DNA from 3 places in the Streptomyces sp. NPDC018693 genome. Region 1 is predicted to be linked to each of the others. Evidence: riboswitches for the same ligand, from Rfam matches in the RefSeq annotation. Region 1 holds a riboswitch; each other region holds the start of a gene.

Region 1 (9,847 bases):
GGGGCGTCTCGGGGGCCAACCCTGATGCCCCGGCCCGGCCCGCCGTGTGACCATCGTTGGCATGCCGGAAGCCGCAGCAGCGCCACTCGTCGAACCGCGGCCGCCGCGCAAGCTCTACCGCAGCAGCGACGGACGCTGGCTGGGTGGTGTGGCGCGGGGGCTCGCCGGGCATCTCGGGCTGCCCGTGATCTGGGTGCGGCTGGTCTTCGTCGGCCTGTTCATGGCGGACGGCCTCGGCGCCCTGCTGTATGCGGCGTTCTGGTTCTTCGTCCCGCTCGGTGTCGGCGGCGTGGAGGCACAGAAGCCGCCGTCCCTCGTCGGCACGGAGGTCTCACCCGACGGCCGCCGCAGACTCGTCGCCCGCAGACCGGACAAGGGCCAGATCGTCGCCCTGCTCCTCATGGTCGTCGTGGCCATGGTCTTCGTGGGCAACGTCGATCTGGGCGGCGGAGCCAAGGCATACCTGCTCCCGGCCGTTCTCGTCGGCGCGGGCGTCGCGCTGGTGTGGCGGCAGGCGGACAACGCCCGCCGCGCCCGCTGGATCGAGGCCGGCCGCCGCCGGCGCACCCTCACTCTGCTGCGTACGGTGGGCGGGGTCCTGCTGGTCACTGCCGGTGTCGTCGGCATCTTCGTGCTGCAGGGCTCCGCCGCCCACCTCGGCTCGGTCCTCCAGGCGGCCCTCGCGGTCCTCGTCGGGATAACGCTCCTGGCCGGGCCGTATCTCGTCCGGATGACCCAGGACCTGTCGGAGGAGCGCCTGATGCGTATCCGTGCCCAGGAGCGGGCGGAGGTCGCGGCCCATGTCCATGACTCGGTGCTGCACACCCTCACCCTGATCCAGCGCAACGCGGAGAACGCGGGTGAGGTCCGCCGTCTCGCCCGGGCCCAGGAGCGCGACCTGCGCACCTGGCTGTACAAGCCGGAGGGCACCGGCAAGGACGAGTCCGACGAGCCGGACACCCTCGCCGACGCGGTCCGGTGCAACGCCGCTGAGGTGGAGGACAAGCACGGCGTGCCGATCGAGGTCGTCGTGGTGGGCGACTGCCCGCTCGACGAGAGGATCGGCGCGCAGATGCAGGCCGCGCGCGAAGCGATGGTGAACGCCGCGAAGTACGGTGGCGAGGGCGGCGCCGTACAGGTCTTCGCCGAAGTCGAGGGGAAGACGGTCTTCGTGTCCGTCCGCGACCGCGGCCCCGGCTTCGACCTCGATGCGATACCCGCCGACCGCATGGGTGTCAGAGAATCGATCATCGGCCGCATGGAGCGCAACGGCGGTACGGCGCGGCTGCGGGCGGTGCCCGATGGCGGCACGGAGGTCGAGCTGGAGATGGAGAGGGCGGAGAAGACCTGATGAGCGATCCGACCGAGACGAACGCGGAGCCCGCGGAGACGACCGGCGGTGCGGGCGCGCGCCATGTGCGCGTGGTCCTCGTCGACGACCACCGTATGTTCCGCACGGGCGTACAGGCCGAGATCGGCCAGACCGAGCAGACCGGTGTCGAGGTCGTCGGTGAGGCCGCCGACGTCGACCAGGCGGTCACGGTCATCACCGCGACCCGGCCCGAGGTGGTTCTCCTCGACGTCCATCTGCCGGGCGGCGGCGGGGTCGAAGTGCTGCGCCGGTGCGCCACCTTGATGGCCGACACCGAGCGGCCCGTGCGGTTCCTGGCGCTGTCCGTGTCGGACGCGGCGGAGGATGTGATCGGGGTGATCCGGGGCGGTGCGCGGGGCTATGTGACGAAGACGATCACGGGCTCGGATCTCATCGACTCCATCTTCCGGGTGCAGGAGGGCGACGCCGTCTTCTCGCCGCGGCTGGCCGGGTTCGTGCTGGACGCCTTCGCCTCCACCGACGCCCCGCCGGTCGACGAGGACCTCGACCGGCTCACCCAGCGGGAGCGTGAGGTACTGCGCCTCATCGCCCGCGGCTATGCGTACAAGGAGATCGCCAAGCAGCTGTTCATCTCGGTGAAGACGGTCGAGTCCCATGTGTCGGCGGTGCTGCGCAAGCTCCAGCTGTCCAACCGTCATGAGCTGACCCGCTGGGCGACGGCCCGGCGCCTGGTCTGACCGGCGCGGCGCCCAGGGCACGCAGCGCCCAGCGGTAGTGCCGTACCGCGTTGATCGCGCCGATCAGGCCGGTCAGCCACAGGATGGTGCCGATGCCCATGCCGAGGGCGGCGCGGGCGTAGGTCGTGCGGTCGGGGGCCGTGCCGGCGGAGGTGAAGGCCGCCCAGAGGCCGATCGCGCCGAGGGTGAAGGAGGACAGCAGCCAGAAGAGGCTGAGGCCGGGGGAGCGGAGGCGGGCGTCGGTCTGCGGGTGGCGGTCCAGGGCGAGCCAGGCGTCGAGGAGCCGACGCGTCTGGTGGTCGCGGCGGATGGCGCGTGTGACGGCGACGACGGACGGGGTGAGCGCGGCGAGGCCGAGCAGCGCGAAGAGCGGGCCGAGGAGGAGGCCCGTCGGGTCCCTCTCCTCGAACTGCTGGAGCGGCAGCACCAGCAGAGCCCAGCCGATGATCGCGGCGAGGGCCAGCAGCCACAGCAGGAACACCCGGTGCACGCCGAGGCTCCGGCGGCGCAGCTCCTCCAGCACCCAGGCCCGGTCGGCGAGCAGCGCGGCCCGGTCCGGCCACACGCGGAAGTGCGGCGGGGGAGGGGGCGGCGGCAGCGTGGAGCTCGGCATCGGGACTCTCTCGCGGGGCGGGGGCGCGGTGGGACGGGGCGGGACGGTCGTGACGCTACCGTGCCACCGGACCATGATCGTGCCATGGCCGCCGCCTCGGGTGGGCCGCCGCGGGCTCCGGCCGCCACCCGAACGGACCCCGCCACAGCGGCACTTGAGGGGGGCCTGCCGGTTCACACCACCCGTGTCGCCCCGGCGAACGGCATCTCGTCGAGCGGAGCCACGCGGACAGAGGAGGAGGGGTTCGGGGCGTGGATCATCATGCCGTTGCCGATGTAGAGGCCCACATGGCTGATGCCGGAGTAGAAGAACACCAGGTCACCGGGGAGGAGTTCGGAGCGGGAGACGCGGCGGCCGGCGTCGATCTGGGCGTAGGTGGTGCGGGGCAGGGAGATTCCGGCGGAGCGGTAGGCGGCCTGGATGAGTCCGGAGCAGTCGAAGGCGTTCGGGCCGGTCGCGCCCCAGACATAGGGGCTGCCGATCTTGGACTGGGCGTATGCGATGGCCGCCGCCGTACGGGAGTTGGGGGCCTGCGTGGTGGCCGCTGCGGGGGCCCGCAGGCTGTCGCGCGGCCCGCTCGACGAGTCCCGTGAGGCGCGGCCGTCGGCGCCGCTGCCGCCCGCGATCCGGGCCTGTTCCTCGGCGGTCAGCCGGGACAGCAGCTGTCGGGCGGTGTCCAGCTTGCCGGTGATCGTCTCCTTCTGCTGCCGCAGCTCCGTCTGGCGCGACCGGAGCGAGTCCAGCTCGATACGGGCGGCGCCGCGCAACTGCTCGATCTCCCGCAGCTCCTCGCGTACGCGGGCGACGGCGGCGGACTGCCGGTCGTTGGCGCGTTCGGCGAAGGCGGCGCCGTCGAGGTAGCGGTCGGGGTTGTCGGAGAGCGCCAGCTGCATGGCCGGGTCGAGCCCGCCGGCGCGGTACTGCGCCGCCGCCATGGAACCCAGCGCCTCCCGAGCCGAGTTGAGCCGATGCTCCTTGCGCGCCGCCTCGTCCCGCAGTGTCTTGAGGCGCTGCTCGGCCTGCTGTGCCTTCTCCTTGGCGCCGTTGTACTTCTCGGTGGCGGCCTCCGCCTCCTGGTACAGCTGGTCCACCTTGGCCTTGACCTGCGCGGGGGTCGGGGCCGGCGCGGCGTGCCCGGTGCCGTCGAAGGCGGTCGCGGTCGCCGCGCCCGCGAGGGCGAAGGTCGCCGCGGTACGGGCCGTATTGCCGCTGAGCGAGCGCTGTCGGGACTTGCGGTGCGCTGCCACGTGGGACTGCACGTCCTTTCGTACGACCGCCTCGGTACGAGGAGTGTCGATGTGTCCGGCGACGCCCCGCACGGGGGGAGTGGGGCGCCGCCGGACCCTCGGCGGTGGCGTCCGGCTGCCGCCCCTGGCCCGGGCGGCGGTGGGGAGCCGGTCACCTGGGGCAGGACGCTAGGCCCGGTGATGTCGGCTTGGTAACGCGATGTGTGGAAATGACATGAGTGGACCGCACCGTGGCCGCATGTGATCACGGTGGCGTGTCGAGGGTGACGACTTGGCGCGACGCGCTGACCGAAGCGGGGAATGCGGGGCTGCTGGGAACGGCGGGCTGCTAGGGGGTGCCTATGTGCGGGCTCACACAAGGGTGGGCCGGTGTCGGAGGAGACCCACCCGGCTGATTAGCATCCGGCCTCATGGACGTACTCATCCATCTCTTCGTCGGCCTGCACATCATCGGCATCGGCGCGCTCCTCGGCGGCTTCCTCACCCAGATGAAGGCGATGGGCGAGGGCACCGCCCGCTTCGTCCCCGCGATGCTGCACGGCGCGGCCACCATGCTGATCACCGGCGTTGTCCTGGTCGGCCTCAACCAGTCGGAATACGGACACGTCAACAACGTCAAGATCGGCGTGAAGCTGGCGCTGCTGATCGTGATCCTCGGGCTGGTGTACGTCCAGCGCGACGAGGAGAAGGTGGACAAGCGGTTGTTCGGCCTGGTCGGGCTACTGACCACGGCGAACATCTTCATCGCCGTGCTGTGGACCTGACCGGGCCGCGCCCGTACCGCCGCAGCTGATCCGCGCGCGTGCGGCGCACAAGCCACCGCACGCGCGCGTACGTGCGTGCCCGGTTACGCCGGGCGGACGACGCTGTGGATCGATGACTCGCCGTCGTAGTAGATCGACTCCTCGCGGACGTACGCGCCCGGCTTGGGGGCGTGGATCATCATGCCGTTGCCGATGTAGAGGCCGACGTGGCTGATGTCGTCGTAGAAGAAGACGAGGTCACCGGGCTGGGCGTTGGAGAGGGAGACCGTGGTGCCGGCGTTGACCTGGTCCCAGGTGGTGCGGGGCAGGGTGACGCCGGCGGCCTTCCAGGCGGCCTGGGTGAGGCCGGAGCAGTCGTAGGAGTCGGGGCCGGTGGCTCCCCAGACGTACGGCTTGCCGATCTGGGCGCGGGCGAAGGCGAGGGCCTTCTCGGCCTTGGTGGCGTACGAGGAGTCGGTGGACGTGGAGCCGGTGGAGGTGGAGTCCGAGGCAGAGGTAGAGGTAGAGGTAGAGGTAGAGCCTGAGGAGGTCGATGTGCTGCTCTCCTGCTGGGCCGCTTCCTGGGCCGCCGCCTCGCGGGCCGCCTGTTCCTCCGCCTGCCGCTTGGCCAGCTCGGCGGCCTTGCGGGCGGCCTCCTCCTGCTTCTGGCGCTCGATCTCGGCCAGCCGGGCCTTCTCCTCCGCCGTCAACTCCGCCAGCAGCACGCGCGCGTCGCTGAGCTTCTTCTGGACGGTGGCTTTGGCGGTCTTGAGCTCGTTCTGGGTCTCGGTGAGGGCCTGGAGGCTCTGGGTGGCCTCCTGGCGCTTCTTCATCGTCTCCGACTGCTCGGTGAAGTAGTCGTCGACCGCGCTCTTCTGGCGGTCGGTCAGACGGCTCATCAGCTGCGCCGTGTCGAAGTAGTCCTGTGCGGACTCCGCGAGCAGGAAGGTCGCCGTGTCGGGCACGACGGCGCCGGTGCGGTACTGGGCGGCGGCGAAGGACCCCAGCTTCTCCCGCGCCTGGTTGAGCCGCTGGGTGCGCTGGGCGACGTCGTCCAGGAGGCTGTCGACCTGCTTGCGCTGCTTGGCCGTCTTCTCCTTGGCGGCGTTGTACTTCTCTGTCGCCGACTCCGCCTGGCGGTAGAGATCGTCGACCTTCTTCTCGACCTCCTCCAGGCTGGGCCTGTCGTCGTCGGAGGGTGCGGCGTTCGCCGTCTGGGAGAGCAGGGCCACGGAGGTCAGAGCGGCGGTGGCGAGGGCGGGGGTGCGTATCCCGGCCACGCGCGTGCCGCCGAAGCGCGGCTTGCGGTGCTGCGACGCCAAGGGAGGCGACTCCTTCCATGTTCCGCCTACCGAGTTAGCTGTCGGGTTCGGGCGGATGGTTCGGAAGGGTTGCCCTACGGCTCGTCCCCGCAGGGGAGTCGTGCCGATTCACCCCAAGGTCGGTGGGTCCCCGGCTCCGGCTGCCGCGAGGGGGCGCGCCGGACTCGGCGGAGGCCGCGCGGCCCGGCGACGTTCGCCGGTGGGTGTCGTACGGCCTGCCCGGCACGGTAGCCAACTCGTGTGGCCCCTGTGAAGGTTGATGGGTGATATGCCCGATACATTTCCGTGACCTTTTTCGGGCGGCTCCGGACGGTGACAGCGGTGCCCCTCAGGGTGAGGTGAGGAGCCTCACCCACGGATCCTCGCCCGGATCCCGGGATGTTCCCGGGACGGCGGCCGGTTGTCAGTGGGGAGCCCTAGACTCGGAGAGCGATGAGCAGCCTCTTTGACGACAGCTTCCTGGCGGACCTCCAGGCCCCCCGCGGGCACGGGGAGGAGCCCCCGCCGCCGCCCGAGGACGATCACGCTCCGGAGCCGATTCCGGACGATCTGTTCGGCGGGAAGTTCGACGTGCCCCCGGACCGGGACGCCTACTATCGCGACGGCGCCCCGCGCCCCGCCCTGGACGCCGCCGCCCTGGTCGAGGGGCTCAACGAGAACCAGCGCGCCGCCGTCGTGCACTCCGGCACCCCACTGCTCATCGTCGCCGGCGCCGGCTCGGGCAAGACCCGTGTGCTCACCCACCGCATCGCCCATCTGCTCGCCGACCGGAATGTGCACCCCGGCCAGATCCTCGCGATCACCTTCACCAACAAGGCCGCGGGTGAGATGAAGGAGCGCGTCGAGCAGCTCGTCGGCCCGCGTGCGAACGCGATGTGGGTCATGACGTTCCACAGCGCGTGCGTGCGCATCCTGCGCCGCGAGAGCAAGAAGCTCGGCTTCACCTCGTCGTTCTCGATCTACGACGCCACCGACTCCAAGCGCCTGATGGCCCTGGTCTGCCGCGACCTGGACCTCGACCCCAAGCGCTTCCCGCCCAAGTCCTTCAGCGCCAAGATCAGCAACCTGAAGAACGAACTGATCGACGAGGAGGACTTCGCCGCCCAGGCGTCCGACGGCTTCGAGAAGACCCTCGCCCAGGCGTACGCGCTGTACCAGTCCCGCCTCCGCGAGGCCAACGCGCTCGACTTCGACGACCTGATCATGACGACGGTCAACCTGCTGCGCGCCTTCCCGGACGTCGCCGAGCACTACCGCCGCCGATTCCGGCACGTCCTGGTCGACGAGTACCAGGACACCAACCACGCCCAGTACGCGCTCGTGCGCGAACTCGTCGGCACCAGCGAGCACCCCGTCGACGTACCCCCCAGCGAGTACGACGTCCCGCCCGCCGAGCTGTGCGTCGTGGGCGACGCCGACCAGTCGATCTACGCCTTCCGCGGCGCGACCATCCGCAACATCCTCCAGTTCGAGGAGGACTACCCGGACGCGACGACGATCCTGCTGGAGCAGAACTACCGCTCCACCCAGACGATCCTCTCCGCCGCCAACGCGGTCATCGAGCGCAACGAGTCCCGCCGCCCCAAGAACCTGTGGACCAACGCGGGCGCGGGCGCGCGCATCACCGGCTATGTCGCCGACACCGAGCACGACGAGGCGCAGTTCGTCGCCGACGAGATAGACCGCCTGGTCGACGCGGGCGAGACGAAGGCCGGCGACGTCGCCGTCTTCTACCGCACCAACGCCCAGTCCCGTGTCTTCGAAGAGGTCTTCATCCGCGTCGGTCTGCCCTACAAGGTCGTCGGTGGCGTCCGCTTCTACGAGCGCAAGGAGGTCCGGGACGTCCTGGCCTACCTGCGGGTGCTCGCCAACCCGGAGGACTCCGTCCCGCTGCGCCGCATCCTCAACGTGCCCAAGCGCGGCATCGGCGAGCGCGCCGAAGCGATGATCGACGCACTGAGCCAGCGCGAGAAGATCAGCTTCCCGCAGGCACTCAAGCGCGTCGACGAGGCGTACGGCATGGCCGCGCGGTCCACCAACGCGGTCAAGCGGTTCAACGCGCTCATGGAGGAGCTGCGCACGGTCGTCGAGTCGGGCGCCGGCCCGGCGACGGTTCTCGAGGCCGTGCTGGAGCGCACCGGCTACCTCGCCGAGCTGCAGGCGTCCACCGACCCGCAGGACGAGACCCGCATCGAGAACCTCCAGGAGCTGGCCGCCGTGGCCCTGGAGTTCGAGCAGGAGCGCGGGGAGGGTGAGCAGAGCACGCTGGCCGACTTCCTGGAACAGGTCGCCCTGGTCGCCGACTCCGACCAGATCCCCGACGAGGACGAGGACGGCTCCGGTGTCATCACCCTGATGACTCTGCACACCGCCAAGGGCCTGGAGTTCCCGGTGGTCTTCCTCACCGGCATGGAGGACGGCGTCTTCCCGCACATGCGCGCCCTCGGTCAGACCAAGGAGCTGGAGGAGGAACGCCGCCTGGCCTACGTCGGCATCACGCGTGCGCGTGAGCGGCTGTACCTCACCCGTTCGGCGGTGCGCAGCGCCTGGGGGCAGCCGTCGTACAACCCGCCCTCCCGATTCCTGGAGGAGATCCCGCCCACGCATGTGGACTGGAAGCGCACCGGTGCCACCCTGGCGCCGCCGACCGCGGGCGTGGCGGCCTCGCTGTCGTCGTCGCGCTCCCGCTCCTCGGCGTCGGGCGCGTCCGGCTTCGCCACGCGCCGCACCGGCGAGAAGCCGGTGGTCGCCCTGGCCGTCGGCGACCGCGTCACCCATGACCAGTTCGGCCTGGGCACGGTCGTCGCGGTGAAGGGCACGGGCGGGAACGCGGAGGCGACGATCGACTTCGGCGACGCCAAGCCGAAGCGGCTGCTGCTGCGGTACGCGCCGGTGGAGAAGCTCTGACACAGGTGAGCCCCCGCTGAAGGCAGCGGGGGCTCATCCCATCCCAGGCGGCGTTTGCACGTCGTCGGTGTTGTACGTCGTCGTGTCTACGTCGGGTCCAGACCGTGGCTGCGCAGCCAGGACAGCGGGTCTATCGTCGAACCGCCGGGCAACCGCACCTCGAAGTGCAGGTGCGGGCCGGTCGAGTTGCCGGAGTTCCCCGAGTACGCGATCGGATCGCCGGCCTTCACCTTCGTACCGGAGGGGACGCGGTAGCTGGAGAGGTGGCAGTACCAGGTCTCCGTGCCGTCCTTCGCCGTCACGATCATCATGTTGCCGTAGGCGCTGTTCCACTGCGTCCGTACGACGCCGTCGGTCGCGGCCATCACCGTGCTGCCGTAGGAGACCGGGAAGTCGATGCCGGTGTGCATGGACATCCAGTTGACGCCGGACTGGCCGTAGTAGGCGCTGAGGCCCTGACGGGCGACCGGGAGGGCGTACTTCGGGCGCAGCCGCTCCTTGCGGGCCGCCTCCGCCGCCGCCTTCTTCTTCTCCAGCTCCTGCTGCGCCTTGAGGTCGATGCGTTCCTGCTCGCGGCTGACCCGGTCGCGGAAGTCGCTGGCGCCTTCCCGCGCACCCAGCAGCTGAGTGTCCAGCTTGTCGTTGGCGGCGGCGGTGGGTTTCACCGGCTGCGCGTCCGAGGCGGTGGTGTTGGTGTCCTTGTCGTCGCCGGTGAGGGTGCCCACCGAGGCGGCGGCGATACCGGCGACGCCCATCACACACGCCGAGGGCACGGCCACGGTCAGCAGCGCGGAACGTTTCGCGGGCGTACGGCGCCGGGAGCGGCTTCCACTGCGGGAGGCCGCGCGCGTGGCCGGCGCCGGGGTCGCCTCCTCCTGCTCGTCGAGGAGTGACACGGTGGGCAGCTGCCCGTCCGGCCCGTCGAGCGGGGGCAGCTCCTCCACG
Region 2 (9,847 bases), on a different contig from region 1:
GCAGTTCGTGTGAGAGGTCCTTCGCCGCGAGGGTGTCGAGCTGGGCGTGGGTGACGGTGTGACTGCCCACCTCCATGCCGCTCTGCTCCAGCAGCGCGGCCCGGTCCAGCGTCATCATCGGCGCGGGCGGCAGCAGGCTGCGCCCGCCCGGTGTGATGGCGCCGGTGGTGAGGTAGGCGGTCGCCGCCAGCGCCCGCTCGGCGAGCGCCTCGGCGGTCGGCCCGGGCAGGTCGGCGAAGCCGTCGTCGAAGGTGAGCAGCACGGGCCGGGCCGGCAGCGGCGCCCGCCCGGCCAGATGGTCGGCGAGCGCGCTGATGGTGACGGGCGTACGACCGCTGTCGACCACGGCGTCGAGCTGCGCCGCGAACTGCTTCGGCGACACCGTGAACTCGGCGATCCAGCCGGGCGGTTCCTCCATCACGGCGTGGTAGAGGAGGACCGGGATGCTGTCGAGCCCTGTTATGGCACCCAGGTCCGCCACTCTGTCCCCAGACACTCTCATCGCTGCTCCCGTCTCATGGCCCGCAGTGCCCGTCGCGCCCGCAGATAGCCCACAGGTCCGTACGCCATCCCGCGCCGCTGCAGTCGTGAGAGCCGCCGTGGCCAGGGATGGTTCCGTTCGTCGTGATCACCTGGTGCTCCCCCCGCCGAGTCCTCCCGTACCGCCGTCAGCGTCCGCGCGTACGCCAACCCCCGGGGCAGCCGCGCCAGGAACGCCGGCAGCAGAGCGGGCCGGTTCACCAGGATCGCGGTGAGGTAGGCGGTGAGGCCCGCGCCGTAGCCGTACGCCTGGGTCTCCAGGTCCCGCCAGGTCTCCCGGTGGTGGTGCCACACCAGCGCGTACGGCGTGTAGTGCAGCCGGTGCCCGGCCGCGAGGACGCGGACGAACCCGTACAGGTCGTCGCCGCCACGCGCGCGCGTACCGGCGCCGGTCGCGGGGTCGAAGCCGCCCACCGCGCGCAGTGCGCCGGTGCGGAAGGCCATGTTGGCGCCCGAGCCGAAACGTCCCGCCGTGAACGGGAACAGCGGCTCGTCGGCGGGCGGTTCGGCGGGGTCGTACGTCCGGGGCGCGAAACCCTTCGCGAAGCCGCCGTGGCTCTCCAGCAGCACCTGGGCGGGGGTGCGCAGCCGGGCCGGCAGGATCAGGCCGGTCGCGCAGCCGAGCCACGGGTCGGCGGCGAAGGGCGCGGTCAGTTCGGTGAGCCAGCGCGGGTCGGCGATCACGTCGTCGTCGGTGAACGCGACCACCTCGCCACGGGCCGCCCCGATGCCCGTGTTGTGGGCGATCGCGAGGCCCGGCAGCGGCTCGCACACGTACCGCACCCGCTCGGCGTACTTGCGCTCGACCAGGTCCCGGGTGGTGTCCGTGACGGGCGCGTTGTCGACGACGACGATCTCGAAGTCCGGGTGGTCCTGGGCGAGCATCGAGTCGAGCGCGTGAGCGAGCTGTCCGGCGCGCTCACGGGTGGCGATGACGACGGTGGCGTACGGCGGTGGCGGACCGGGGACGGCCGGGGCAGCGGGCGGGGAGGTTGCCCGGGAGCCGAGCCGATGGGCCGACGCCCCGAGCACCGCCGCCGGATCGCCGCCCTCCGGCACCCGCCCCAGCAGGGTGCCGATCGGCCGACCGGCCCGCCTGACCAGCAGGAACACCTCGCCGTGGGTCACCGGCGGGCTGCCCGGACCCGGTCGTACCACCCCGTCGTCGAGGTCGATCTCGGCGACCTGGACGGGACTGATGTCGAGGAACCGCTGGATCTCCTGCCGTGTGCGCGTCGTGCGGAACATGCGCTCCCCCCAGAATGACGTTTCGGTGTCAGGACCGCCGCAGCCGCCCCGTGCTCTTCAGCACCTGAGCGGCCGCCGCCGCGAGCCTCGGCCGGTTACGTACGAAGTGGTGGGCGCGGCGCGCGGGTTCGCGGCTGAGCCAGTACAGCCCGGCGCCGACCCCCGGCCTGGTCCACGCCCCCTCGTACACGGGCAGTTCGCCGGTCCTCAGCGAGTCCTTGTACTCGGCCGCGCCCCGCCCCAGGTCGAGCGTGCGGATGCCCTCGGCGGCGGCCGCCTCGGCCATCCGCAGATGCAGCACCAGCCCCGGCGAGTACCTGGAGAACTCCACGTCGTACGACGGGAACCAGCAGGCCAGGACGGTCGAGGAGCGCAGCCCGAAGTGGGCGGCGACCGGACGGTCACCGGCGTAGAGGACGGACAGCGTGCCGGTGCACTCCGGGGCGCGCGTCTCGGCGAGCCCGTGCACGAGCCGCGTGATCCACTCCTGCGCGAACCGGTCCCGGCGGCCGGTCCTGCGGTACTGCGCGGACTTCCACGCCATGAGCGTGCGCAGCGCGGCCGGGTCACGTTCGTCGAAGACGAACCGCACCTCGCCGACCTGGCGGCCCAGCCGGCGCTCCTTGGCGAGCGTCGTCTTCAGGAACTTCGGCGACTGGGCGCGCAGGACGGACTCGTAGGTGTCGTAGCCCTTCTCCACGTCGATGACGTACGCCGCGTACTCGGCGGCCGCGTGCGGCACGAACAGGCCCTGCTCCGCCTCCAGGTTGTCGAAGGCGAACGCCGACAGAGAGCAGGCCCGCATCAGTTCGGCGGCGTCGAGGCCGAGTCCGGGACTCAGCACCGCGCCCTGGGCGTCGGACACCCCGTAGGCGAGCGCCTGGCCCACGCCGAGCGGGCCGCGTTCATGGGGCAGGAAGCCGACCGGCTCACGCCCCTCGTAGACCACCGCGACCCGGGCCCGTGGCCGTACCCTGCCCGTCGCGTCGGTGAATTCCGGTTCCATGAACGGGTTGCGAGGAGCCGCGGACAGCGCCCGCAGCCCGCGCCACCGTTCCCTGTCCCCCGCGCCGAGTTCGCTCGGCCGCAGCACACGAATGCGCCCACTGTTCAACCTGACCCCCCGATCAAGTCCCCCCTGGACTCTTGGACGGTACCGCCCGACTCGGTGCGGGCGGTAGGTAGCGGAGCATGTTGTTGCCAACCGGTGCATTGGCCGTCAAGCGTCCATTACCCGGCGATGCGTGGGAAAGCGGCGATCCGGGGCGTGAGACGGCCGTCGGGTCCGGCGTGAAGTATCCGTATTCTCTGATCATGCCCGCACCCACCGCATATGCCGAGCGCTCCGCGTACGCCCTCATCGCCACCGACCTGGACGGAACGCTGCTGCGCGGCGACGACACCTTCTCCGACCGGTCGCTGCACGCGCTCGCCCGGGTCACCGAGGCCGGCGCCCGGCATCTGGTGGTGACCGGCAGGCCGGCGCCGCGGGTACGGCCGCTGCTGGAGAACCTGCGCAGCAGGGGGCTCGCGGTGTGCGGACAGGGCGCGCAGTTGTACGACGCCGGCGCGGACCGTCTGCTGTGGTCGGTCACCCTGGACCGGGAGCTGGCGGAGACCGCGCTCGGCAAGATCGAGGCCGAGGTCGGCCAGGTGTACGCGGCCGTCGACCAGGACGGCGTCGACGGGCTGACGCTGATCGAGCCCGGGTACCGGATGCCGCACCCGACGCTGCCCGCGCTGCGGGTCGCCCGCCGCGAGGACCTGTGGTGCGAGCCGATCAGCAAGGTGCTGCTGCGCCATCCGGAGCTGTCCGACGACGAGTTGGCGGCGACGGCGCGGGCGGCGGTGGGCTCGCTGGCCACGGTCACCATGTCGGGGCCGGGCACGGTGGAGCTCCAGCCGTGCGGGGTGACGAAGGCCACCGGACTGGCGCTGGCCGCCCGGCACCTGGGCATCGGGCCGGCCGACACGATCGCCTTCGGCGACATGCCCAACGACATCCCGATGTTCGACTGGGCGGCACACGGGGTGGCGATGGCCAACGCGCATCCCGAGCTGAAGGCGGTGGCCGACGAGGTGACTTCGTCGAACGAGGACGACGGGGTGGCCGTCGTCCTCGAACGGCTCTTTCCGTGAGGCGCTGTCCGGTACAGCGCCCAGTACGCCTAGTAGGCCCCGAAGACGTTGTCGATCGACCCGTAGCGGTGCTGGGCGTAGTGGCAGGCGGCGGTGATGTTCGCGACCGGGTCGTACGGGTCGTACGAGGTGCCGGCCACGTGGTACGCCGCGAAGGTCGGGTCGATGACCTGGAGCAGGCCCTTGGACGGGGTGCCCTTGGCCGCGTTGGAGTCCCACAGGTTGATGGCGTTCGGGTTGCCGGACGACTCGCGCATGATGTTGCGGTGGATGCCGTCGTAGCTGCCCGGAATGCCCTTCTCCGCCATGATCGCGAGGGATTCGCGGATCCAGCCGTCGAGGTTGTTCGGGTATCCGGCGACCGTCGTCGTCGAGGTGGGGGTGGCCGTGGCCGCGGACGCGGTGGTCGCGCCGACGAGCGGGAGGGCGAGTACGGCCACGCCGGTGCCGGCGAGGGCGAGGCGGCGGGCGAGGCGGCTCGGGCGGGTGGGCTTGCCGTATGCGGGCATGGTGATGTTCCTCTCCGGCGCCTGCGAGGTGAGCTGTCGGGTTCGGGCTGGGAGGTGCCCGGCCACGCCCGTACGGGCATGGCTTCACCCCAAGCCGGTCGGGCGTGTGCCCGGCGCGGCGTGTTACCTGGGTCCCCCGCTCCTGCCGTACGCGAGTGGTTCGTCGATGGGTGGGTGTCAGGCGGCGGCAGGATTCGGCGTCCGCCCGACTCGGCGGGAACGTATGCGAGGGCACATGTCCGAAACAAGTGGCGAATTCACAGAACGCCCTGTTGACCTCGCGGCGAGGCATATGGGGCGCTTGATCCTTTGCGTTCGCCAAGGCTCAACTCGCCTGCGGGGCAGGGGAGACGGGCGCCCGGGGCGCGGTCGGGCGGTCGGGCCGAGTGAGAGATGTCACCGCCCTTTGCAATGCGTGGCAAATCGGGCAATAGCGGCTAATTCTTCATTGGTTGGCTAATGGATACTTTCCGGTAAGTCGATAAATGTCCCTTCCGTTCCCTTGGCGTTCCCTTCACGTGAGGCGGTGGGGTCTGATGGTGATCGAAACGTGACCGGATACGCTGACTTGAGTGATGGCAGCGACCTATCGACAAACCGTGTAATCGCCGGTAGACGCCAGCAGACAGGAGATCCCTCGTGACCGTCGTCGGGCCGTTCGGGCTGAGCGTGCGGGACCAGGCCCTCGAAGCCGATGTCCAGGCTGGATTGGCGGCTGTCGAGGAGGGCCTGCTCGAAGCCACCAAGAGTGAGGTGCCCTTCATCACGGAGGCCGCGCAGCACCTGGTGCGGGCCGGCGGCAAACGGTTCCGGCCGCTGCTGGTGATGCTCGCCGCGCAGTTCGGCGACCCTTACGCGCCGGGTGTGGTGCCGTCGGCCGTCGTGGTGGAGCTCACGCATCTCGCCACGCTCTACCACGACGACGTCATGGACGAGGCCGAGGTGCGCCGCGGGGTCGACAGCGCGAACACCCGCTGGGGCAACTCCGTCGCCGTCCTCACGGGTGACTTCCTCTTCGCCCGCGCCTCGCAGATCCTCGCCGACCTCGGGCCGGAGGCGGTACGCGTCCAGGCGCTCGCGTTCGAACGGCTCGTCACCGGACAGATCCTGGAGACGGCCGGCCCGACCGACGGGCGCGACCCCGTCGATCACTACCTCGATGTGCTCGGCGGCAAGACCGGCTCGCTGGTCGCGGTGTCCTGCCGGTTCGGGGCGATGATGTCCGGGGCCGACGAGACCGTGGTCGATGTGCTGACCCAGTACGGAGAGCGCCTCGGGGTCGCCTTCCAGTTGGCCGACGACGTGCTGGACATCGCCTCCGACTCGCACGAGTCCGGGAAGACGCCGGGCACCGATCTGCGCGAGGGCATCCCCACGCTGCCCGTACTGCGGCTGCGGGAGCGGGCGGCACGGCTCGGGCTGCCGGAGGACATCGCGCTGTGCGAACTGCTGGACTCCGACCTCAGTGACGACGTACGGCACGCCGAGGCGCTGGCCGCGCTGCGGGCGCACCCGGCGCTGGAGCAGGCGCGGCGGGACACCGTGCGGTACGCGAAGGAGGCGCGGGCGGCGCTTGCCCCGCTGCCGGAGTGCGACGCGAAGGTGGCGCTGGTCGAGCTGTGCGACGCGGTGGTGCATCGCGCGGGCTGACACCCCCGGCTCCGGATCATCCCCTACGGGTCGCCTCCACCTCCAAGTCACCGATGTCATACCGAAGTCGTACATTGAGTTGAGTCCGCGGGCTGACGTCTCCCACGGGCGGTTTTGGTCTGATGGTGAGTACGGAAACCACCGCTCCTCACCGATTCGGGTGAATGGCGCCGCCGACTACGGAGGTTAGGCACACATGGCACCGTACGAATCCGACGACACCACCACCGCGCGGCGCAAGGTCGCGCGGTACGTCGTCCCCGTCACCGTCGTGGGTGTCGCGGCCGCGACCATCGGTCTCGTCCCGGCGCTCGCCGACTCCGGTGACCCCGATCTGCCCGAGGTCACCGCGCAGCAGCTCGTGGAGAAGATCGCCGCATCGGACGTCGAGCAGTTCTCCGGCACCGTGAAGATCAGCACGGACCTCGGGCTCCCGGACCTCGGCGGCCTGGCCGACGGCCTGCTGGCCGGGATGACCGAGTCGGGTGAGGGCTCCTCCGCGGACCCCTCCGCGCGCCTCACCGAGCTGGTCACCGGCACCCACACCCTGCGCGTCGCCGCCGACGGGCCGGACCGGCAGAAGCTCTCCCTCCTGGAGAAGGGCGCCGAGTACAGCCTGATCCACAACGGCAAGGACCTCTGGGGCTACGACAGCGAGTCCAACGAGGTCTACCACTCCACCGCCCCGCAGGACGAGGCGGCGGACCACAACGGCGAGGCGGACCACAAGGGCGGGGAGACCGTCCCCGTCACGCCCAAGGAACTCGCCGACGAAGCTCTCAAGGCCGTCGACGACACCACGTCCGTCACCGTCGACGGCAGCCTGCACGTCGCCGGGCGGGACGCCTACAAGCTGGTCATCAAGCCGAAGGACGCCACCTCCACCGTCGGCGCCATCACCGTGGCCGTGGACGCGGGCACGGGCATGCCCCTGAAGTTCACCCTGACTCCGGCGAGCGGCGGTGCCGCCGTCGTGGACGCGGGCTTCACCAAGGTCAGCTTCGCCAAGCCGGCCGCTTCCACCTTCGACTTCACCCCGCCCAAGGGCGCCAAGGTCACCGAGGCCGAGGCCGAGGACATGGAGAAGGGGATGGAGGAGGAACCGGGAGCGGCCGAGGACTTCGGCGCGTTCGGCGGCGAGCTCGGCGGTATGAACGTCCTCGGCGAGGGCTGGGGCGCCATCGCCACCTTCGACTCCGGCGCCGAGGGCATGGGCGACCTGCCCTCCGGTCCGGCCGCAGGCGGTGAGGACCTCGGCGCGTTCGGCGACTTCCTCGGCTCCTTCGGCGACAAGGTCACCGGCAAGTTCGGCTCGGGCACGGTCTACTCCACCCGCCTCGTCAACGCCCTGGTCACCGACGACGGCAAGGTCTACGCCGGCGCCGTCACCAAGGACGCGCTCGTGAAGGCGGCGAACCAGCAGAAGTGAGCCACCGGGGGCAGGAGGGGCCGATGGAGGAAGAGGCCAAGGGCGAGGCCGAGAACGAGGTCGAGGGTGAGGGGCGCGACGACGTCATCCACACCCGCGCGCTGACCAAGCGCTACCGCGGTGGTCAGCTCGCCGTCGACGCCCTCGACCTCACCGTCCCGCGCGGCAGCGTCTTCGGCTTCCTCGGCCCCAATGGCTCCGGCAAGACCACCACCATCCGCATGCTGATGGGGCTGATCGAGCCGACCTCCGGCTCGGCGCGGGTGCTCGGGCAGCCCATGCCGCGCGCCGCCCGCACCGTACTGCCACAGGTCGGCGCCCTCATCGAGGGACCCGCCCTGTACGGCCATCTCTCCGGCCGGGACAACCTGCTGCGCTACGACGCCGCCGACCCGACCGCCGACCCACGCACCCGGCGCGCCCGGATCGGGGCGGCGCTGGAGCGCGTCGGACTCACGGCCGCCGCAGGGAAGAAGGCCCGCGCCTACTCGCTCGGCATGAAGCAGCGGCTCGGACTCGCGGCCGCCCTGCTCCAGCCGCGCCGGCTCCTGGTGCTCGACGAGCCGACCAACGGCCTGGATCCGCAGGGCATGCGTGAGATCCGGGCCCTGGTGCGGGAGCTGGCGTCCGACGGCACCACCGTCTTCCTCTCCTCCCACCTCCTCGACGAGATCGAGCAGGTCTGCACGCACGCCGCGGTGATGGCCCGGGGCCGGCTGCTCGCCCACGGCGCGGTGACCGACCTCGCGGCGCGGGCGCGGGGGCGGCTCGTGGTCACCACCCCGGACACGGCGGAGGCGGCCCGGGTGCTCAAGGAGCAGGGGGTCGGCGATGTGGTCGTCGCGGAGGGAGAGGAACGGGTCACCGGGGAGCCGCCCGAACGGGAGCCCGCCGAGCTGAACGCCGCGCTGGTGAAGGCGGGGGTGCGGGTGCGCGGGTTCGGGGTGGAACGGGCCTCCCTGGAGGACGCGTTCGTGGCCATCACGGGGGAGGGGTTCGATGTCGCGGGTTGAGACGGCCGAGGTCACGGTGAGGCCGCGGCCCCATTGGGCGCTCGGGCTCTTCCTCAGCGAGTTCGTCGTCACCCTGCGGCGCTGGCGCACCGTCGCGCTGCTCGGTGTGCTGGCCGCCGTGCCCGTCCTGGTCGGGATCGCCATCAAGATCGAGTCGGACGGTGGCGGTTCGGGCGGCGGACACAGGGGCGACGGCCCGGCGTTCATGGCGCAGGTCACCAACAACGGCCTGTTCCTGGTGTTCACCGCGCTCGCCGCGACCCTCCCGTTCTTCCTGCCCATGGCGGTCGGGGTCGTCGCGGGCGACGCGATCGCCGGCGAGGCGAACGCGGGCACCCTGCGCTATCTGCTGGTCGCCCCGGCCGGGCGGACCCGGCTGCTGCTCGCCAAGTTCGCCACCACTGCCGCCTTCTGTCTGGTCGCCACCCTCGTCGTCGCCGCCTCGGCCCTCGCCGTCGGGGCGCTGCTGTTCCCGCTGGGCGACCTCACCACCATCTCCGGCACCCGCATCGCCTTGGGAGAGGGGCTGCTCAGAGCCCTGCTGATCGCGCTGGTCGTCGCCGCGTCCCTGCTCGGGGTGGCGGCGCTCGGCCTGTTCGTCTCCACGCTCACCAACAGCGGCATCGCGGCGATGGCGACGACCGTCGGCCTGCTGATCACTGTGCAGATCGTCGATCAGATACCGCAGCTGCACACGATCCACCCGTATCTCTTCCCGCACCACTGGCTGTCCTTCGCCGACCTGATGCGCGACCCCGTCCACTGGGAGGACCTGCGCAAGAACCTCGGCCTGCAGGCCCTCTACGCGGCCGTGTTCGGCTCGGCGGCCTGGGCGCGCTTCACGACCAAGGACATCAGCACCTGATCGGGGCTCGTCTCAGACCTCGTAGGGGAAACGGGCCAGGGGTGCCTCCTGTGCGAAGAACGTCTTGGCGCGGGCCAGCGCCTCCGTGTCCCTCAGCACGTCACCGGGCTTGCTGCCGTTGCCGAGCAGGACCCCGCCGAAGCGCATCCCCATGTACGCGGCCGAGTGGTTCAGTGTGCCGATGAGCGGGGCGGCGACCTCGAACTCCTCGTGTGCGAGCGCGGTCACGCCCCAGAGCGTGCGGCCGGCCATCGTCGCCTTGAAGTCGACGCCCGGCGTGCGCAGCCAGGCCGACCAGTGGTCCAGGTAGCGCTTGGTCTGGGCGGACAGCGAGTACCAGTACAGCGGCGAGGCGATCACGATGTCCGTCGCGGCGAGTGTGGCGTCGAGGAGGCGTGCGGTCTCGCCCTCGGTGCGGCGGTCATGGTCGCCGTCGTGACGCACGTCCTCGAAG
Region 3 (9,847 bases), on a different contig from region 1:
GCACCGGTGACCGCGCTCCCGGCCATGATCGACGGGATGACCCGCAGCGGGTCGGCCGCCGCGAACGGGATGGCGCCCTCCGTGATGAACGAGGCACCGAGCAGCCAGGCGGCCTCCCCCGCCTTGCGCTCGCTGTCGGTGAAGCGCGCCGGCCGTACGACCGTGGCCAGGGCGAGGGCGAGCGGAGGCACCATGCCGGCTGCCATGACGGCGGCCATCACCTGCAGATCGCCGCTGGCCAGGCCGGCCACGCCGAAGGTGTACGCGACCTTGTTGACCGGACCGCCCATGTCGAAGGCCATCATCAGGCCGAGCAGAGCGCCCAGCAGGATCTCGTTGGCCCCGGTCAGACCGTCCAGCCAGTCGGTGAGGCCGCGCTGCGCGGCGGCGATCGGCTCCCCGATGACGATGATCATCAGCAGGCCCATCACCAGCGTGGACACCAGCGGAATCCCGACCACGGTCATGACGCCCGCGACCGCCCGCGGCACGGGAATCCTGCGCAGCGCCGTCACCACCGCACCGGCGAGCAGACCGCCGGCCAGGCCGCCGAGGAAGCCCGCGCCGATCTCGACGGCCAGCAGGCCGGAGACGACGCCGGGTACCAGGCCCGGCCGGTCGGCGATGGCGTAGGCGATGAAGCCCGCGAGGATCGGCACCAGCATGGCGAAGGCCGTGGTGCCGATCTTGAACAGCACACCCGCGTAACCGGCCCGGTCGAGCAGCTCGGACAGGTCGGTCACGGCCTGGTAGGTCTGCCCCTGCCAGGTGCCGCCGTCGACCTTCGCGGCGACCTCGGCGCCGCCGATCATGAAGGCGAGCGCGATCAGGATGCCGCCCGCGGCGACGAACGGAATCATGTAGCTGACCCCGGTCATCAGCCACTGCCGCAACCGGGTCGCCGGGTGGACCTTGGCCTGCTCCGGGGGCGCGCCCCGCGCGGGGCCGCCGGCCGCGGCTTCACGGGCCTCGGCGGACCGGTCGGCCTCGCCGCCCGCGGCTCCTCGGGCCTCGTCGGCGGCGCCCGGACCGGTGCCTTCCCCCGTGGCCGTCGCGTCCGTCCGGGCCGTCGCCCGCGCGGCCTGCTCGGCCCGGGAGACGAGTTCGCCCGGATGGTTGATGGCCCGTTGCACCGGGGCGGCCACGACGGGTTTGCCCGCGAACCGCTCGCGGTCCTGGATCTCGGTGTCGGCCGCGAGGATCACCGCGTCGGCCGCCGCGATCTGCGCGGCGGTCAGCCGGACCGCACCGGCGGCGCCCTGCGTCTCCACCACGATGTGGTGCCCGGCGTCGCCGGCGGCCTGCTCCAGGGCCTCGGCGGCCATGTAGGTGTGGGCGATGCCGGTCGGACAGGCCGTGACGGCGACGATCCTCATCGTCCGCCCACCTCCTGGTTGATGAGATCGACGACCGCCCGCGCGTCCACGGCATGGCGCAGGGCCCCGGTGAAGGACGCGTGCACCAGGCGGCGGGCGAGCGACGCCAGGATGTCCAGGTGTTCGGCGTGGCCGCCGGCCGGCGCGGCGATCAGGAAGACCAGGTCCGCCGGGCCGTCCGCGGCACCGAAGTCGACGCCGTCGGCGCTGCGCCCGAAGGCGAGTGTGGGCCGGGTGACATGGACGGAGCGGGCGTGCGGGATTCCGATGCCGCCTTCGAGGCCGGTGGGCATCTCCTCCTCCCTGGCCCGTACGTCGGCGAGGAACCCGTCGAGGTCCGTGACGCGGCCTTCGGCGGTGAGCCGGGCGGCGAGGGAGCGGACCGCCTCGTGACGGTCCGTGGCCCGCAGGTCCAGATCCACGAAATCCTGGGTGATGAGGTCGGGCATCGCGTCAGTTCCGTTCGGAGATCGGGCGTCCGGGATCGAGGTGTGTGTGCACGACGACAGCCGACCGGTCCAGGTCCCACTGTCCTGGCATCCCGCTGCCGGGCTGCGACACCGCGGCGGCGCCCCAGGCCAGGGCCTCCGCGAGGGCGGCGGGTCCCCCGGCGGGCGCCGCCAGGTATCCCGCGAGGAGAGCGTCGCCGGCGCCGACGGAGCTGCGCGGTTCGGCGACGCGCTGCTCCGCGTGCAGCACCGCGGAGTCGTCGACCAGCAGGGCACCGTCGGGACCGAGGCTGGCCAGCACCGTCCGGGCACCGCGAGCGCGCAGCACGTTGGCCGCGGTCAGTGCCTCGCCGAGCGTGGTCACCGGTATCCCGGCGGCCTCCGCGAGTTCACCCCGGTTGGGCTTGACCAGATCCGGACCGGCTGTGAGGGCGGCGGTGAAGGCGGCGCCGCTGGAGTCGACGGCGATCCGCGAAACCCCGCTGCGGCGCAGCAGGGACACCAGGTGCGCGTAGAGGTCGACGGGGGCGCCGGGTGGCAGATTGCCGGCGAGAGCCACCCACCGGACGCCCTGGGCGGCGGCACGGGTGGCTGCGGCGAGCGCGTCGATCTCGGCGGCGGAGAGCTGTGGGCCGGCCGCGTTGAGCTTGGTGACGGTGCCGTCGGGCTCCACGACGCTGATGTTGACCCGGACCCTGTCGGCGATCGGTACGGTGACCACCTCGACGCCTTCGGAGGCGAGGAGTTCACCGAGCCGCTCGCCCTCGGATCCGCCGCAGGGCAGGACGGCCACCGTCCGGTGACCGTTGGCAGCCAGCGCCCGGGAGACATTGACCCCCTTGCCTCCCGGATCGAGTCGGCTGCCGGTGGCACGGATGACCGAGCCGGGCCGCAGATCCGGGACCTCCAGGGTGCAGTCCAGGCTCGGATTGGGGGTGAGGGTGACGATCACGCGCGCACCACACTGGAACCGAGGGCAGTGAGGGTGCCGGTCCGCCGGAACATTTCCCGACCGGCAGAACCACAGTACCTCTGGCCCGTCGGAGCGCAGCCGGAGAGAGCCTCCGGCTCGTGGTCAGCCCTCGCTCACCAGGTCGAGGTCGTCACGAGACGCCTCACGGGTGATCTTCGGAACGGGCCACTCGCGGTTCAGCGGCCGGGACACGTCGCGCCACCAGGGGTGCGCGGGGAGATCCCCGGCGGGCTCGAAGGACCGGCCCGGGACAGGGGCGGCGACCTTCTGTCCGACCGCGGCGGCCGCGGCCAGCGTCCACTCGCCGGGCTCGGCCCAGGGGTGGGTCGCCAGATTGAAGGTGGCCCAGTGGATCGGCAGCAGCACACCGCCGGGGCCACCGCCCTGCAGGTCGAGATGGGCGCGCAGGGCCTCCTCGGGGGTCATGTGGATGTCCGGCCAGAACTCGCTGTACGCGCCGAGCTGGATCATCGTGGCGTCGAAGGGGCCGTGGGCGGCGCCGATGTCCTTGAAGCCCTCGAAGTAGCCGGTGTCACCGCTGTGGTAGACGCGGTGCTCCTCGCCGGCGACGGCCCAGGACGCCCACAGCGTGTGCTGTGTGTTGCGCAGGCCGCGGCCGCAGAAGTGGCGGGCCGGGGTCGCGGTGAGGGTGAGGCCGCCGACCCGCGTCGCCTCGTGCCAGTCCAGCTCGCGCAGCCGGCTCTCGGACACGCCCCAGTGCTCCAGATGGGCGCCGACACCCAGCGGGACGGCGAACAGGGTGTCCGTGCCGGCCAGCGCCTTGATCGTGGGCAGGTCGAGGTGGTCGTAGTGGTCGTGGGAGATCACGACGACGTCGACCGGGCCGAGGGCGGCCAGCGGCAGCGGGACCGGGTGCAGCCGCTTGGGGCCCGCGAAGGCGAAGGGCGAGCAGCGCTGCCCCCAGACGGGGTCGAACAGCACCCGCTGCCCGTCTATCTCCGCGAGCACGCTGGAGTGGCCCATCCAGGTCAGGCGCAGGCCGGTGGCGGGCGGCTTGGCGAGGTCGGCGAGGGTGGTGGCGTGCACGGGGATCGTGCCCGTGGGGGCGCGGCGTGCGCGCGATTCCTTGTCGAACAGGGTCTTGGCGAATTCGCCCGCCGCACCCGAGGGGCGGGTGCGGGCGGGGCCGCCGGGGTTCTGGAACACCCCGTCCTTGAAGTGGGGCGATCTGCGGATACGTGCGAGCCGCTCACCGCTCGGCTCCGCGCCGAACGCCTCGGGCTGCAGGGAACGGAGCCCGGGGCTCAGGGAACGGAAACCGGCCACGCTACCTCCAGGTGGAGTCGTTAGGCGTTCCATTATGGTCCGTCCGACTGACAGTCCCTCGGGGTGTGGGCCGCCGGTGGCGTTCCCGGGCGGTGTTGCGTCCACCGGCCGGTGGGGGCCCGGCGCGCGGTTCCCCGCGCGTCTTTCTCCGGGGCTTCGCCTCGTGTCCCGGCTCGGGTGAGCGAGACGCGGGCGGGCCTCGTCGTGTGCCGGGGGACGGTGTGCCGTCGTCCCGGCGTCCGGGCGGGGCCGCGCCCGCGTACCGCTCCCGTGCGCTCACCTCAGTGGGGGAGCCACCGGGGCCCGCGCCTCAGGCCACCGCCTCGATCCGCATCCTGATGTCGTCAGGGGACAACGTGCCCTTGGCGCTGACATGGTCGCCGGAGGACTCGCCGCGCAGCCGGCGGCCGATCCACGGCACCAGGTACTCCCGCGCCCAGTGGACGTCGTCCTTGCGCACGTCCAGGGTGCCGCGCGGCGGAAGCGGCGGCCAGGGCTGCTCCGGGTCGGCCGGCACCTCCAGGCCCAGCGCCTGCCCGGCGCGCAGCGCCACACGCGTGTGCCCCTCGGGCGAGAGGTGCAGCCGGTCGTCGTCCCAGGCCCTGCGGTCCTGCACGGATTTCAGGGACCACAGGTCGAGCACCGGGCAGCCGTACCGGTCGGCGATGGCGCGCACATGCCCGTTGTAGGTGGCGATCTTGCCGCGCAGGTGCTTGAGCACGGGGACGCCCCGGGTGTCGAAGCCGGTGGTCACCAGCACCGTGCCGGCCGTCTCGGTCAGCGCCGCGATCGCGCGCTCGAACCGCTCGGCGACCTCGTCGGGGTCGGTGCCCGGACGGAGGATGTCGTTGCCGCCCGCGCAGAACGACACCAGGTCCGGCGCGAGTTCGACCGCCCGCGGCAGCTGGTCGGCCATGATCTGGTCGAGCAGCTTCCCGCGCACGGCGAGGTTGGTGTAGTTGAAGTCGCCCTCGGGCCGCCGGTCGGCGAGCAGGACCGCGAGCCGGTCGGCCCAGCCGACGAACGCCCCGTCGGGGCCGGGGTCGCCGACGCCCTCGGTGAAGCTGTCCCCCACCGCCACGTACGACCCGATCACTGATCTGCTGTCACTCTTCGAATCGTCTGCCACAGCGGTTCATGATTCACTGCGGATTGTGACCTACGCGACCGTAGGCAAGGGTTGACGGACGGTGAGATAAGCCACTCCCCAAGAGTCCGTCAACCCGGGAATACGTGAAGACCGGATACCCGGATACCCGGATACCCGGATACGGGGACAACGGCCGAAGGCCGGACCCAGGGGATGGGGGTCCGGCCTTCGGCGGTGTGCGGGCGGTCAGCCGACGGAGACCCCGTGCGAGCGGAGGTAGGCGACCGGGTCGACGTCCGAGCCGTAGTCCGGGGTGGTGCGGATCTCGAAGTGCAGGTGCGGACCGGTGGAGTTGCCGGTCGAACCCGAGAGGCCGATCTGCTGGCCGGCGCTCACGCTCTGGCCGGCCGAGACGGACAGCGCGGACAGGTGGGCGTACTGCGCGTAGTAGCCGTCGGCGAGCCTGATGACGACCTGGTTGCCGTACGCGCCGCCCCAGCCGGCGGAGACGACCGTGCCGGCGCCGACGGCCTTGAGGGAGGTGCCGGTCGGGACGACGAAGTCGACACCGGTGTGGTAGCCGCTGGACCACATGCTGCCGGCGACGCGGTAGGCGGTGCCCACGCCGGCGGAGACGGGCGCGGTGTAGCCGGTCGCGGCGGTCTGCGTACCGGCCGACGTCGTCGCGGACGAGGAGGAGTTCGACGTCGTGGACTTCGACGGCGTCGACTTCTGCGTCGTGGACTTCTGCGTCTTCGGCGTCGTGGACTTCGCCGACGACTTCGACGACTTCGAGGAGTTCGAGGAGTTCGAGGACGACGACTTCTTTGTGGTGCCCGTCGACGCGGCCTTCTTGCCGATCGACAGCTTGAGGCCGGGGTGGATCAGTGACGGGTCGCCGCCGATGGCCGCGCGGTTGTCGCGGTAGAGCCGCTGCCAGCCACCACTGACGTTCTGCTCGTCGGCGATCTTCGAGAGATAGTCGCCGGGGCGGACCGTGTAGATCGTCGCGGCGGCCTTCTTTTCCGTGCTCTTCTTCTCGGCGCTCGCCTTTTCGGCCTTCTGCGTCACCGGGGCGGACTGCACGGCCTTTTGCGAAACGGACTGGGCCGAAACGGACTGGGCCGGGGCGGCGTGGGCGCCGGTGGCACCCAGCAGCGGGAGAGCGAGCGCGACGCCACCGGATCCGGCGACGGCGATCGAGCGGGCGAAGCGCGGGGTCTTCGAGCGGCGGTGCTTACCCTTCGCGGGCATGGCGAATTCCTCTCCGGCGCCTGCGAGGTGAGCTGTCGGGTGCGGGCTGGAGATGCCCGGCCGCGTCCGGGGACGCGGCTTTACCCCTAGCCGTTCCGGAGACCGGAACAGGCGGTGATACCTGTGGGTCCCCCGCTCCTGCCGTCACGGGTGAGTGTGTGGGGCTCCGGTCGGCGGCAGGATTGGGCGTCCGTCCGGATTGGTGGCGAACGTAAGCGACCAAGACGCACGGAAACAAGCAGAGGTTGCACGGGCCCCGCTTTTCTCGTGATCCCCTGTGAGAATTCCCAGTCACCCTGCGTGCATCAAAGAACCTGCCGTTTCACCAAATCCCCTTGAAAGGAGGCTCGATTACGTGAACATGACGGACAACGCTCGGTCACGGATATGACGATGCTCACGTGACGCTGCTCCAGCTCTCCCCATTCCAGAGCGAGTTGGAACGAAGGCTGCAATTCGGACAGAACGCTCAGATACGACGCAGCCGGAGAACCGTCGCATCCAGGTCGCCACGCAGCCCGGCATCCAGCCCATGGTGCAGCAGCAGCGCCCCTCGATGCGTTTCGCCCGTTTCAAGGCATTCGTACGACGCTGTCGGGTCGAGCCCGCGCAGCCGCACCGCCGGTACGGGTTCGCCGTACCGCTGGGCCTGGAGCCAGGCCAGGACGACGGACTCGTCGCCGCGGACGTACTGCACGGCACTCAGCCCGCCCTCCGGGGGCCGCAGCCGGTAGAGGTCGCCGCGCTGGACGAGAGGCCGGATCTCCTTGTAGAGGGCGACCCACTCGCCGGCCTCGGCGAGCTCCTCCTCGCTCCACTCGGCGAGGTCGCCGCCGACGCCGAGCACCCCGGCCATCGCGCTGACGAAGCGGAAGCGCAGCGAGCTGACCCGGCCGTTGAGCTGGGTGTTGGGGCTGTCGGTGACCCAGGCGGCCATCACGCGCGCGGGATGGACCTGACTGAAGCCGTGCTGGATGGTGAGCCGGTCCAGCGGGTCGGTGTTGTCGGAGGTCCACACCTGGTCCGTACGGCTCAGGACGCCGAGGTCGATGCGCCCGCCGCCGCCCGAGCAGGACTCGAAGGCGACGCCCGGGTGGGCCTCGCGCAGCCGGTCCAGCAGGGCGTAGAGGGCGCGCACATGGTCCACCCAGAGGCGCTGCGGGTACGGGTCGCCCGGCCATCCGGCGTCGGTGAAGCAGCGGTTGAAGTCCCACTTCACATAGTCGACGGGCGCGCTGGAGAGAAGACCGTGGAGCTGCTCCCACAGATACTCCCGCACATCCTCGCGCGCGAGGTTCAGCACGAGCTGATTGCGAAATTCCGTCCGCTTTCGTCCCGGTTGGTACTGCACCCAGTCGGGGTGTGCCCGGTACAGGTCGCTGTCCGGGTTGACCATCTCGGGCTCGACCCAGATGCCGAACCGCATCCCGAGCGCGTGCACGTAGTCGGCGAGCGGCTTGAGCCCGGAGGGGAAGCGATCGGGGTTGGGGGTCCAGTCGCCGAGTCCGGCGCGGTCGCTGGTGCGCGCACCGAACCAGCCGTCGTCGACGACGAACAGCTCGACGCCGATCGCCGCCGCCCGCCGGGCGAGGGCCGCCTGCTGCTCCTCGGAGATGTCGAAGGTGGTGGCCTCCCACGAGTTGAACAGCACCGGCCGGTCCTGGTCGGCGTCCGGGATGACGTACGCGCGCTGGTAGGCGTGCCAGGCACGGCTCGCGCCGCCGAAGCCACCGTCGCTCCACAGACCGGCGAAGACGGGCGTGGTGAAGGAGTCCCCCGCCGCCAGGCTCAGCAGGCCGGAGTCGTCGTGCCCGGCGCCGCCGGTGATCTGCACGCGCGCGTCGGGGAGTTGGGCGACGGCGATCCGCCACGAACCCGACCAGCCGAGGGCGCAGCCGTAGACCTCCCCGCGCTCCTCGGTGGCGTCGGTGTCCAGGGCGACCCAGGGCAGGTGCTGGTGCCCGGTGTGGCCGCGCCGGCTGCCGATGACCTTCTCGCCGTAGGTGAGTGCGGAGCGGGTGAGCCGGGACTCGGCGGCCCAGCGGCCGTGCAGCTGCGACAGCCGCCAGCCGTCGCGCTCGGGCAGCGTCCAGGTGGCGGAGTCGGCCCGCAGCAGCTCCAGGGCCTGCTCCCCTTCGTTGCGCAGCGTCGTCCAGCGCTCCACGACGTCGCCACGCATCCGGTAGTGCAGGGTCACCGCCAGTCCGGCGTCCCGGAAGAGCAGCCGCAGCTCGTCGCCGTCGGTCTCGTGCCCCGCGTAACGCCACTCGGTGCCGCGCCGCCCGTCGGCGCGCACGGACAGGGCGGGCCGGACGAAGCGGCGGCCGCCCTCGACGGGATACTCCTCGCGTCCGTCGAGCCGGGACTCGAAGGGCCACTCGCCGGGCAGCCCGCGCGCGGCGAGGGCCTCGGCGTCGGCGAGCGCGATCGCCGGGCCCCAGTGCAGATGCAGCACTTCGTCGCCGTCGGTGACATGGACGGCGTAACTGCTCGTGGGACCCGAGAGCAGCGCCGTACGGCCGTTTTCCGCGATCTCCAGCATCGGGCCTCACAGATTCGAACAGACGCGATCAGACAGCAACATCATCAGGGGCGGGAGGCCATCTGGGCAACGGCCTGTGGACAACTCCTGACCCAGGCATGTCGCCTCGCACCGGCCTGTGGAGAACCCGTCGCCCCAGGCCAGCGATGCCGTATGGTCGAGAGGATGCCCCGGTCGGCCACCCGAGAGCCGCGCCGACCGGGATCGACAGGGAGGGAGCCCCCGTGACGCAGCAGATCCCGTCGACCGAACCCCAACTGGCAGGCGTACGCAACTTCCGTGACGTGGGCGGCCTGCCGACCGAGGACGGACGGCGGGTGCGGCACGGTGTGCTGTTCCGCAGCGGCCACCTCGCGCACGCGACCGAGGAGGACACGGCGTTCCTGTCCGGGCTGGGGCTGCACACCGTCTTCGACTTCCGCAACGCGGCGGACCAGAAGCTGGAGGGCCCGGACGTCGAGCTGCCGGGCGTGCGCAATGTGAACCTGCCGCTGTCGGACCCGGCGGACGGCGCGGAGTTCTGGAAGATGATCCGCGAGGGGGGCATCGACCAACTGCGTGAGATCCTCGGCGACGGCAAGGCGGCCGACCGGATGGTCCTCTCCTACCGCACCATCATCAAGGAGCGCACGAGCGAGCACTCGCACGTGCTGCACGCGCTGGCCGAGGACAGCGTCCCGGCTCTGATGCACTGCGCGGCCGGCAAGGACCGCGCCGGTCTGTCCGTGGCGGTGACACTGCTGGCGCTGCGGGTGGAGCGGGAGGCGATCCTCGCCGACTACCTGGAGTCCAACGCCAAGCACCGCCGCTACAAGGTGCACCGCAACGGCAGCGATGCGAGCGCCTACTCCCCCGAGGTCATGGAGCTGCTCTCCC

Evidence for each region. Region 1 has a riboswitch for cyclic di-AMP ahead of ACH5AC_RS00815 (NlpC/P60 family protein). Riboswitches for the same ligand answer to the same signal wherever they lie in the genome.
Region 2: it holds a riboswitch for cyclic di-AMP, as region 1 does, so the genes downstream of both, ACH5AC_RS29925 (transglycosylase SLT domain-containing protein) here and ACH5AC_RS00815 (NlpC/P60 family protein) in region 1, are expected to answer to the same signal.
Region 3: it holds a riboswitch for cyclic di-AMP, as region 1 does, so the genes downstream of both, ACH5AC_RS32750 (peptidoglycan DD-metalloendopeptidase family protein) here and ACH5AC_RS00815 (NlpC/P60 family protein) in region 1, are expected to answer to the same signal.

Annotation. Positions count from the first base shown of each region.
Region 1 is NZ_JBIRZZ010000001.1:157,012-166,858, forward strand. Features, by position in the region: gene ACH5AC_RS00790 (PspC domain-containing protein) at 62-1,351, shown strand; gene ACH5AC_RS00795 (LuxR C-terminal-related transcriptional regulator) at 1,351-2,070, shown strand; gene ACH5AC_RS00800 (hypothetical protein) at 1,961-2,683, opposite strand; gene ACH5AC_RS00805 (NlpC/P60 family protein) at 2,857-3,930, opposite strand; gene ACH5AC_RS00810 (hypothetical protein) at 4,341-4,694, shown strand; gene ACH5AC_RS00815 (NlpC/P60 family protein) at 4,778-5,995, opposite strand; cyclic di-AMP (ydaO/yuaA leader) riboswitch at 6,004-6,175, opposite strand; gene pcrA (DNA helicase PcrA) at 6,428-8,902, shown strand; gene ACH5AC_RS00825 (M23 family metallopeptidase) at 8,989-9,847, opposite strand, start outside.
Region 2 is NZ_JBIRZZ010000014.1:97,408-107,254, forward strand. Features, by position in the region: gene ACH5AC_RS29905 (polysaccharide deacetylase family protein) at 1-418, opposite strand, end outside; gene ACH5AC_RS29910 (glycosyltransferase) at 499-1,788, opposite strand; gene ACH5AC_RS29915 (GNAT family N-acetyltransferase) at 1,817-2,881, opposite strand; gene ACH5AC_RS29920 (HAD family hydrolase) at 3,103-3,927, shown strand; gene ACH5AC_RS29925 (transglycosylase SLT domain-containing protein) at 3,957-4,436, opposite strand; cyclic di-AMP (ydaO/yuaA leader) riboswitch at 4,440-4,612, opposite strand; gene ACH5AC_RS29930 (polyprenyl synthetase family protein) at 5,076-6,086, shown strand; gene ACH5AC_RS29935 (outer membrane lipoprotein carrier protein LolA) at 6,283-7,515, shown strand; gene ACH5AC_RS29940 (ABC transporter ATP-binding protein) at 7,539-8,528, shown strand; gene ACH5AC_RS29945 (ABC transporter permease) at 8,515-9,393, shown strand; gene ACH5AC_RS29950 (flavodoxin family protein) at 9,406-9,847, opposite strand, start outside.
Region 3 is NZ_JBIRZZ010000018.1:50,233-60,079, reverse strand. Features, by position in the region: partial or broken gene ACH5AC_RS32770 (fructose-specific PTS transporter subunit EIIC) at 1-1,825, opposite strand, end outside; gene ACH5AC_RS32765 (1-phosphofructokinase family hexose kinase) at 1,830-2,777, opposite strand; gene ACH5AC_RS32760 (MBL fold metallo-hydrolase) at 2,901-4,085, opposite strand; gene ACH5AC_RS32755 (SGNH/GDSL hydrolase family protein) at 4,396-5,181, opposite strand; gene ACH5AC_RS32750 (peptidoglycan DD-metalloendopeptidase family protein) at 5,422-6,429, opposite strand; cyclic di-AMP (ydaO/yuaA leader) riboswitch at 6,434-6,592, opposite strand; gene ACH5AC_RS32745 (alpha-galactosidase) at 6,899-8,971, opposite strand; gene ACH5AC_RS32740 (tyrosine-protein phosphatase) at 9,196-9,847, shown strand, end outside.